3 regions of the Tardiphaga sp. 768_D3_N2_1 genome follow, and region 2 is predicted to be linked to each of the others. Evidence: predicted binding sites of a transcription regulator. Region 2 holds the regulator's gene; each other region holds the start of a gene.
What was found. Region 2 encodes PhoB, which activates phosphate uptake and scavenging genes when phosphate is short. Its sites were predicted from a motif close to TGTCATNNANCTGTCAT; they were not measured.
Positions count from the first base shown of each region.

Region 1: the regulator PhoB is predicted to act here: its motif matches at 1,222-1,238, upstream of AB8A27_RS12675 (DUF47 domain-containing protein).
Region 3: the regulator PhoB is predicted to act here: its motif matches at 1,723-1,739, upstream of AB8A27_RS12230 (RNA degradosome polyphosphate kinase).

Region 1 is NZ_CP197245.1:2,736,559-2,739,834, reverse strand. Features, by position in the region: gene AB8A27_RS12685 (branched-chain amino acid ABC transporter permease) at 1-366, shown strand, start outside; gene AB8A27_RS12680 (class I SAM-dependent methyltransferase) at 371-1,048, shown strand; gene AB8A27_RS12675 (DUF47 domain-containing protein) at 1,322-1,966, shown strand; gene AB8A27_RS12670 (inorganic phosphate transporter) at 1,981-2,997, shown strand; gene sugE (quaternary ammonium compound efflux SMR transporter SugE) at 3,004-3,276, opposite strand, start outside.
Region 2 is NZ_CP197245.1:5,763,341-5,766,616, reverse strand. Features, by position in the region: gene AB8A27_RS27090 (aspartate aminotransferase family protein) at 1-59, opposite strand, end outside; gene AB8A27_RS27085 (GcrA family cell cycle regulator) at 506-1,015, shown strand; gene phoB (phosphate regulon transcriptional regulator PhoB) at 1,274-1,978, opposite strand; gene phoU (phosphate signaling complex protein PhoU) at 2,069-2,782, opposite strand; gene pstB (phosphate ABC transporter ATP-binding protein PstB) at 2,809-3,276, opposite strand, start outside.
Region 3 is NZ_CP197245.1:2,640,426-2,643,701, forward strand. Features, by position in the region: gene AB8A27_RS12230 (RNA degradosome polyphosphate kinase) at 1-1,651, opposite strand, end outside; gene AB8A27_RS12235 (chromosomal replication initiator DnaA) at 1,808-2,485, opposite strand; gene AB8A27_RS12240 (CDP-alcohol phosphatidyltransferase family protein) at 2,532-3,086, opposite strand; gene purM (phosphoribosylformylglycinamidine cyclo-ligase) at 3,255-3,276, shown strand, end outside.

The DNA of each region.
Region 1 (3,276 bases), 3.0 Mb from region 2:
AACGAGCCGCGCGCGGTATCGCTCGGCTACAAGACCGACCAGTACAAGTTGCTGGCCTATATCCTGTCGGGCACGCTGGCGGGCTTCGCCGGCGCCCTGAAAGTGTTTGTGGCGCAGAACGCCTCGCTCACCGACGTGCACTGGACGATGTCCGGTGAAATCGTGCTGATCACGCTGGTCGGCGGTCTCGGCACGCTGTTCGGGCCGGTGGTCGGCGCCTTCGTGATCATCGCCATGCAGCAATATCTCGCCGGTTTCGGCCAGTGGGTGACGGTGATCCAGGGCGTGATCTTCGTGGTCTGCGTGCTGACCTTCCGCCGCGGCGTCATTGGCGAAATCGCGCATTACTTCAAGCGGTCGCTGTAGTTCGTTGGCGTCCCACTTCTCCGATCCGGAGGCGGTGGCCCGCTATGCGGAAGGCCCGGTGCGGCAAGTGCCGGGCTTCCTCGGCCTGCAGCGGATGGCGGGTATTCTCCTCGCGGAACGAACGCCGGACGATGGCCATGTGCTCGTGCTTGGCGCGGGCGGCGGGCTGGAGCTGAAGGCATTCGCCGAGACGCAGCCCGGATGGCGCTTTTGCGGCGTCGATCCGTCGGCCGAGATGCTCGGATTGGCGGGACGCACGCTGGGTCCGCTCGCATCGCGCGTCGACCTCCACGAAGGTTATATCGACAGCGCGCCTGAGGGGCCATTCGATGCGGCGACGTGCATCCTGACCCTGCATTTCATTCCGGAGGAGGAACGTCGTCGCACGCTGGCCGAGGTGCACCGGCGGCTCGAACCCGGCGCTCCCTTCGTCGTCGCCCACCACAGCTTTCCGCAGCACGGCGGGGAGAAAGCCAGATGGCTGTCCCGTTACGCAGCTTTTGCGGCGGCATCCGGCGTACCGGCCGCCAATGCGGAGAATGCGATCTCGGCGATCGGCGAACGCTTGCCGCTGCTGTCGCCGGAACAGGACGAAGCCTTGCTGCGGGATGCGGGCTTCGTCGACGTCGCCCTGTTCTATGCGGGGTTCACGTTCAGGGGCTGGATCGCCTACAAGGCGTAGCGCCGTCAACGGGTTGGGTCGACTTTCCGTCGCGGCGTTATTGGCGAATCGCGCATTACTTCAAGCGCTCGCTCTAAATCCAGGCACTGCCTCAAGAAAAGCAGGACGTCATAAACTGGTGGATGATCGCGCCTAAAAGGTGCGCGATTGCCTGCCTTGGCCGGAAATGCTTTATGACGCCCGTGTGACACAGGGCCTTTGCCGTGGCCCCGCGAGACCATGTCCGCCTCTGGCGGTCCGGTCGCCGCGTTTTCCTGACAGTTGGATGTGATGATGCTGCGCTGGTTCCGCTCCTTTCTGCCACGGGAGGAGAGGTTTTTCGACCTGTTCGCTCGCCATTCCGTGACGGTGGTCGAGGGGGCCAAGGCGCTGTCAGGGATGCTGGAAGGCGGCGACGAGACGCCGGTCTACTGCCAGCGCGTCAACCAGTTCGAGAACGACGCTGACGCCATCACCCGCGAGGTGCTGACCGCCGTCCGCCGCACCTTCATCACGCCCTTCGACCGCGTCGACATCAAGAACCTCATCACGGCGATGGATGATTCCATCGATCAGATGCAGCAGACCGCGAAAGCTGTGATGCTGTTCGAGGTGCGCCAGTTCGAGCCGCCGATGCGCGAGATCGGCACGCTGCTGGTGGAGTGCGCCAATCTTGTCGGTCGCGCCGTACCGCTGATGAGCGCCATCGGCGACAATGTCGGTCTGCTCACCGCGATCACGGAAGAGGTCGGCAAGCTCGAGGGCCGCGTCGACGATCTGCACGACATCGGTCTCAAGGAACTCTACCTCAAGCATCGCGACGCCAACACCATGGACTTCGTGGTCGGCGCCGAGATCTACAAGCATCTTGAAAAGGTGGCCGACCGCTTTGACGACGTCGCGAACGAGATCAACAGCATCGTCATCGAACAAGTATAAGGCAGGGCCATCAGGTGGACGCCACGCTCGCCTTTCCGGTGCTGATCGGCCTCATCGCCATCGCACTGCTGTTCGACTTTCTCAACGGCTTGCATGACGCCGCCAACTCGATCGCGACGATCGTCTCGACGCGCGTGCTGCGGCCGCAATATGCGGTGTTCTGGGCGGCATTCTTCAACTTCATCGCCTTCCTGGTGTTCGGCCTGCATGTGGCGAACACCATCGGCACCGGGATCATCGAGCCCAGCGTCATCGATCCCGCGGTGATCTTTGCGGCTCTGATGGGCGCCATCGTCTGGAACGTGATCACTTGGGGCCTCGGCATTCCCTCGAGCTCGTCGCATGCGTTGATCGGCGGCTTGCTCGGGGCAGGTGTCGCCAAGGCGGGGATCTCTGCGGCGCTTTGGACCGGACTGTCCAAGGCGCTGCTGGCCATCGTGCTGTCGCCGCTGGTGGGTTTCCTGCTGGCGCTAGTGCTGGTGGCCATCGTGTCATGGGCCTCGGTGCGCTCGACCCCCTTCGCCGTGGACCGCGCCTTCCGCATCCTGCAATTCGTTTCGGCCTCGCTCTATTCGCTCGGCCATGGCGGCAATGATGCGCAGAAGACCATGGGCATCATCGCGGTGCTGCTGTATTCGCAAGGCCATCTCGGCACGGAATTCTCGGTGCCGTTCTGGGTCGTGCTGTCATGTCAGGCGGCGATGGCGCTGGGCACGCTGATGGGCGGGTGGCGCATCGTCCGCACCATGGGGCTTCGGATCACCAAACTCACGCCGATGCAGGGCTTCTGCGCCGAAACCGGCGGCGCGGCGACGCTATTCGCAGCGACATTTCTGGGCGTGCCAGTCTCCACGACCCACACCATCACCGGCGCGATCGTCGGCGTCGGTGCGGCGCGTCGTGTCTCAGCGGTGCGGTGGAACGTGGCGAGTTCGATCGTCTATGCCTGGGTGATCACGATCCCGGCCGCGGCGGTGGTTGCCGCCGCGACGTACTGGATCGTGAAGCTGCTGCATCTGAGCTTCATCTGACGCAGGTCACGAGACCAGCTTCAGCCCGGCAATGCCCGCCACGATCAGCCCTATGCAGGTGATCCGCGCGACAGTGGCGGGGTCGCCGAACAAGTACATGCCCAGCGCTGCGGTGCCGACCGCGCCGATGCCGGTCCACACCGCATAGGCGGTTCCCATCGGCAGTTCCTTGAGGGCGAGGGCGAGCATGCCGACGGACGCGGTCATGCTGATGAGGGTCAGGACGGAGGGGACGAGGCGGGTGAAGCCTTCGGTATATTTCAACCCGACAGCCCAGCC
Region 2 (3,276 bases):
GCGAAAACAGGCAGCAAGTGAGCCTGAGAGAGGGGCGAAGACGTTGCGTTGCTGGTCATAACCGTTCCGATCGAAAAGACTGCGGCCGCGTCGATGACAATTGTGCGAAATCGAACAACGGACCCTAGAAACGAAACGTGCCGCCCTTCTCGGGCGGCACGTGGGCATTATTCTATGTGTGCTGTGAAGACTGTCAACCGCGCACTGCGGCTTTCGAGTCACACGGAGTCGCAGAAAAAGCCGATTTTGCAGCTTTATTTGCAGAAGCATGTGGACGCGGCATGCCCGACTCTTGCGTGCGAGTCACGGCATATTGTAGCTTTTGCCTTGTCGGATACGACATCTCGTGCGGCGGTAGATCCTTTTGACACATCCAGTGCGGCGTAACAGCCGGACGCGAAATTCGCGCCCGGTGAGCGCTAAGGGATTCTGACCGCAGGGATTTTTGAAGTCTCAACTCGCAGCGCCGCCTGGTCAGGCCGGCGTTCACGAAGGGAAAACTGCGATGACGGTAATGACATGGACCGACGATCGCGTCGAACAGTTGAAGAAACTCTGGGAAGGCGGCCTCTCCGCCAGCCAGATCGCTGCGGAACTCGGCAACGTGACCCGCAACGCCGTGATCGGCAAGGTGCACCGTCTCGGCCTGTCCGGCCGCGCCAAGAGCCCCTCTTCGGCAGCTCCGCGGCAGCGCAAGGCGCGCCCGGCGCAGCAGATGGTACGCGTCGCCCGCCCGATGGCCCGCGGCAACACCGCGCTGGCCCATAATTACGAGGTCGAGGCCGAGCCCGATCCGATCGCCTATGACAATGTGGTGCCGATCAGCCAGCGCCTGTCGCTGGTCGAACTCAGCGACGCCACCTGCCACTGGCCAATCGGCGATCCGTCGAGCGCAGACTTCTACTTCTGCGGCGGCAAGGCCCTGACCGGCGCCCCTTATTGCGCGCATCACTCGCGCATCGCCTATCAGCCGGCAAGCGACCGCCGCCGCGCAGTACCGAAGCCGGCACGCTGAGCTGGAAGATATCTAAAGCAAATGAAAATGCCCGGTGATGAGCCGGGCATTTTTCGTTGGGGGCAGCAAGTGTGACCGAGAGACGCCTGAACCAAACTCAATGTCGTCCCCGCCTAGCACGCCGAAGGCGTGCGCGGGGCGGGGACCCATAACCACCGACTAAGTGGTTGGGGCGAGTATTCGCAGGCGTCCTGGATAGAGCCGAGAAGACGGAGGCTATGGGTCCCCGCCTTCGCGGGGACGACACAGCGTGTGTTGTTACTCCGCCGCCTTGTCGAAGCGGTCGTCCAGCGCGTAGCCGGCACCACGCACGGTGCGGATCGGATCCGGCTCGCCGGCGGGATTGAGCAGCTTGCGCAGGCGGCCGATATGCACGTCGACGGTGCGCTCGTCGATATAGATGTCGCGGCCCCAGACGCTGTCGAGCAACTGTTCGCGGCTGAACACGCGGCCCGGATGTTCCAGGAAGAACTCCAGCAGGCGATATTCGGTCGGACCGAGATCGATCGGGCGGCTTGAGCGCACGACGCGGCGCTTGTCACGGTCGAGTTCGATATCGCCAAACGCCAAGACGGTGGCGAGACGCTCGGGAGCTGCACGACGCAGCAGACCCTTCACGCGCGCCAGCAGCTCCGGCACCGAGAACGGCTTGACGATATAGTCGTCGGCGCCGGTGGCGAGACCGCGAACGCGTTCGCTCTCTTCGCCGCGCGCCGTCAGCATGATGATCGGCAGTGCCTTGGTTTCAGGCCGTGCGCGCAAACGGCGGCACAGTTCGATGCCGGACAGGCCCGGCAGCATCCAGTCGAGCACCACGAGATCCGGCACCCGCTCCTTCAAGCGGGTGTCGGCATCGTCGCCGCGAGCGACGGTTTCAACATCATAGCCTTCAGCGTCGAGGTTGTAGCGAAGAAGCGTCGTGAGGGCTTCCTCGTCCTCCACCACCAGAATGCGTGCATTCACAGCCATATGGTCAATATCCTCAGTGACGTCCGATAAGCCTTAAATCATGATCCTTGCGGGAAACCGGCTTCCGCTTTCCCGCATCATGCTTCAGGCCGTCGGCGTATTCGCGAATGTGGTCATGTCGCCCTTCGGGCGCTTGTCGAGGATCTGCTGGCCCTCGATCATGTAGAACACGGTTTCCGCAATGTTGGTGGCGTGGTCGCCGATCCGCTCGATGTTCTTGGCGCAGAACATCAGGTGGATACAGAACGAGATGTTACGCGGGTCTTCCATCATATAGGTGAGGAGTTCGCGGAACAGCGAGGTGCAGATCGCGTCGATTTCCTCGTCGCCCTTCCACACCGTCATGGCGGCGGGCAGATCGTGCGCGGCATAGGCGTCAAGCACGGCCTTGACCTGGGTGGTCACGAGGTCGGTCATGTGTTCGAGGCCGCGGATCAGCTTCAGCGGATGGAAGTCGCTGTCCAGTGCATTGACGCGCTTGCCGATGTTCTTGGAGAGATCGCCGATGCGCTCCAGATCGGTGGCGACGCGCAGCGCGCCGACGATCTCGCGCAGGTCGACAGCCATCGGCTGGCGCTTGGCGATGGTCAGCACGGCACGCTCTTCGATCGTGCGCTGCAACTGGTCGATCTCGGCGTCGGTGGCGACGACGCGCGCACCGAGCGCGACGTCTCGGCGGATCAACGCATCGACGGATTCGACGATCTGCCGTTCTGCGAGGCCACCCATCTCGGCGACGAGACGGGTCAGCTCCTGCAGATCGTCGTCGAAAGCCTTGGTGGTGTGTTCAAAAGCCATATCTAAATCCTCCCGCGAATATCGCGTCAGCCGAAGCGGCCGGTGATGTAATCCTGGGTGCGGCGATCGGTCGGCGACGTGAAGATCTTGTTGGTCTGATCGAACTCGATCAGCTCGCCGAGATACATGAAGGCCGTGGTGTCGGAGACGCGGGCCGCCTGCTGCATGTTATGGGTCACGATCGCGATCGTGTACTGATCCTTGAGCTCGTCGATCAGTTCCTCGATCTTCGCGGTCGAGATCGGATCCAGCGCCGAGCACGGCTCGTCGAACAGGATCACCTCCGGCCGCACCGCGATGGTGCGTGCGATGCACAGACGCTGCTGCTGACCGCCCGACAGGCTGAGGCCCGACGCGTTGAGCTTGTCCTTGACTTCGTTCCAGAGCGCACCGCCGCGCAGTGCCTTTTCGACGCGGCCATCCATCTCCGACTTGGAGATCTTCTCATAGAGACGGATACCGAAGGCGATGTTTTCGTAAATCGTCATCGGGAA
Region 3 (3,276 bases), 3.1 Mb from region 2:
TCGCACCGGGCTTGCCGCTGCGAGCAAACGCGGCCTCACCGCGGATGTGTTCGAGCATGCGTCCGCGCAAGGTCAGCGGCGACACGGCCATCTTCTCGATGTCGCTGGGCTCGGCATAGCCGGTAATGTAGTTAAAGACGCGTGCCGCATCGCGACCGATGATCGGGTCGGATGTGAAATATGACAGATCGGTGTAGATGCGCGCCGTAACCGGATGATAGTTGCCGGTGCCGGTGTGGACATAGGTCGTGAGCGAGCCGCCCTCGCGGCGCACCACCAGCGACAGCTTGGCATGGGTCTTCAATTCCAGAAACCCATAGACCACCTGGACACCGGCGCGTTCGAGATCGCGCGCCCAGCGGATATTGGCCTCCTCGTCGAACCGCGCACGCAGCTCGACGAGCGCCGTCACCGACTTGCCGGCTTCGGCGGCCTCGACCAGCGTGCGGACAATCGGCGAGTTGTTGGAGGTGCGATACAGCGTCTGCTTGATCGCAACCACGTCCGGATCGCGCGCGGCCTGCTGCAGGAACTGCACGACAACGTCGAAGGATTCATAAGGATGATGGACGATGAGATCCTTCTGACGGATGGCGGCGAAGATGTCGCCGCCATGATCGCGGACACGTTCCGGATGGCGCGGCACATAAGGCACGAATTCGAGATCGGGCCGATCGAGGCGCGTGAGCTGCGAGACCTCGTTCATGGCAAGGATGCCGTCGACTAGCAGGATTTCGTCATCCGAAGTCGCCAGCGCGCGCTGCACGAAGGCGCGGAGTTCTGCCGGCATGCTGGCTTCGATTTCGAGGCGGATCACCGACCCTCTGCGACGGCGCTTCAGCGCAGTCTCGAATAGCCGGACCAGATCCTCGGCCTCTTCTTCGACTTCGAGTTCACTGTCGCGGATGATGCGGAAGGCACCCTGCCCCTGCACGGTGTAGCCCGGGAACAGACGCGCGATGAACAGACCGGTAGCCTGCTCCAGCGTGATCAGGCGAACCGCGCCGTCCTTGCCGGGGGTCGGCAGGCGGATGAAGCGATCGATCTTGCCCGGCATACGGATGAGTGCGTTCATCGTCTTGCCATCGGACACCCGCGACAGATGCAGCGCGATGGTAAAACCGAGGCTCGGAATGAACGGGAACGGGTGCGCCGGATCGATCGCCAGCGGCGTTAACAACGGGAAAATGTTGTGGAGGAAATGATCCTCGATCCATGTCCGATCGGCCTTGCTGACCTCCTTGCCGTCGAGCAGCACGATGCCAACATCGGCCAGCATGCCACGCTGGTCGCGCCAGATCGCCTGCTGGTCAGAGCCGAGCTTGGAGACCGCACTGTTGATCAGAGCCAGTTGCTCGGCCGGGGTCAGGCCATCGGGGCTGCGCTCGGTGATTCCCTCACGGACCTGCGCCTTGATACCGGCGACGCGGACCATGAAGAATTCATCAAGGTTGTTTGCGGAAATAGACAAAAAGCGAACGCGTTCCAGCGCCGGATGGCCGGGATTGACCGACTCCTCGAGTACGCGGCGATTGAAGTGCAGCCAGGACAGTTCGCGATTGATGAAGCGCTCGGGACCTGATGCGACCACCTCTGCAGGTTTCGCTTCGCCCTTTTTCTCTTCAATAACAATCTCTTCCGCGGAATCCATGAGACAGCAATCCATCCAGTTCAAGCAGCGCTATAGTGCCGGCAAATCACAGCGGACATTGCGTCAGTTACATGACACTTCAATGACATTGAGGAACCTGCCTGCTGCGCCGTCAAGGCACGGTTTGACGCGCCGCGTTTGACGTCCAAGGCTAAGTCAGGCGTCGCGCAGCAGTTCCGCGGCCAATGCACGGGTCACCGGGCGCCCGAGCCGGAGCGCCTCGCTGTCCAGCAATTCCACCGTATGGCGGGCGGCGGCAAATGATCGTTCGATGCGGCTCGCCACATAGCTGACCACGCTCTCGTCGATGCTAAGCTGGCGGTCGGCGCAAAACTTCACGATCAGCGCCCGAAACAACCCGTCATCCGGCGGCATCAGATTGACCACCGGGATCGCACGGAGCCGCGACCGTAGATCGCGCAACTCGACCTCCATGGCGGCCGGGGCGACCCGCGCCGTGATCAGCACATAGGCGTTGTCCTGACGTGCCAGGTTGAGAAGATGGAACAGCGCTCGCTCATCGAAGCCACCGGCATTGAGATCCTCCACCACCAGCGCGTTGGTCACCAGCTCGCCCGGAACCGTCGCGGCGGTCAGGCTATGCGCCATGGTGGAGCGCGCCCCGGCCTCTTCGGCCCAGATCGCCGCCAGATGGCTCTTGCCAGATCCCTCGGGGCCGACAACCAGCATGACCCGGTTCGGCCAGTCCGGCCAGCAGTCGATCAGCCTCAGCGCCTCGGCATTGGCCGGGCCCTCAAGGAAGTTGTCGCGGGACAGACTCTCCGCATGGGGCAGCGCGAACGCCAATTGACGAGGTTGGACGCGGGCGACCACGCAAATACTCCATACCGGCTGCGCCGGTGAACGTTACGAATACGAGTTACCTGGGGTCCTGGCCGGATTCGATGGTGCTCATGTGTCGCATCCACTCAACAAGATAGAAGGACACAGAGAGCAACGTCAGAATGGTCACAAAACCCATTAAAATCAAATCATAAGGCGAGGATCTGAAACCAAATCCGAGGGAGGCGAGAACCAGCGCCGCGAACGCCACCTGAGCCACCGTATTCAGCTTCGACACCATCAGCGGCTTCATCGGGATCGGCTTGCCAAACAACCACGACACAATGACGGCGCTCACGATCATGATATCCCGCGACACCACCAGAATCACGAGCCAGCGCGGCACTGCCCCCCATATCCCCAGGGATACATAGATCGAGACCAGCAGCGCCTTGTCGGCCAAGGGATCGAGCAGCGCACCGAGTTCGCTGGCCATATTGAAGCGTTTGGCCAGGAAACCGTCGATTGCATCGCTGACCCCGGCAATCACAAAGATTGCAAAGGCGATCTCCATCTGGCTCGACGCAATCGCCCAGACGATCACTGGCACCAGCAGGATGCGCCCGAGGGTGATGAAATTGGGGATACTCACGCGGCGCTTCCCGGCTCCGGCCTGTTTCGCAATCCGAGCTTGGGGGCTCCGAGCGGCTTACCGCCTACATAGTAATCGGGATAGCGTTTACGAGCCATTGCGCAGGCGGGGATTCCGACGTAACCAGCCGAAAATACACAGTTTCGCAGCTTCGCCAGGATACCCGGCATGACCGACCAGAAAAAAGGCC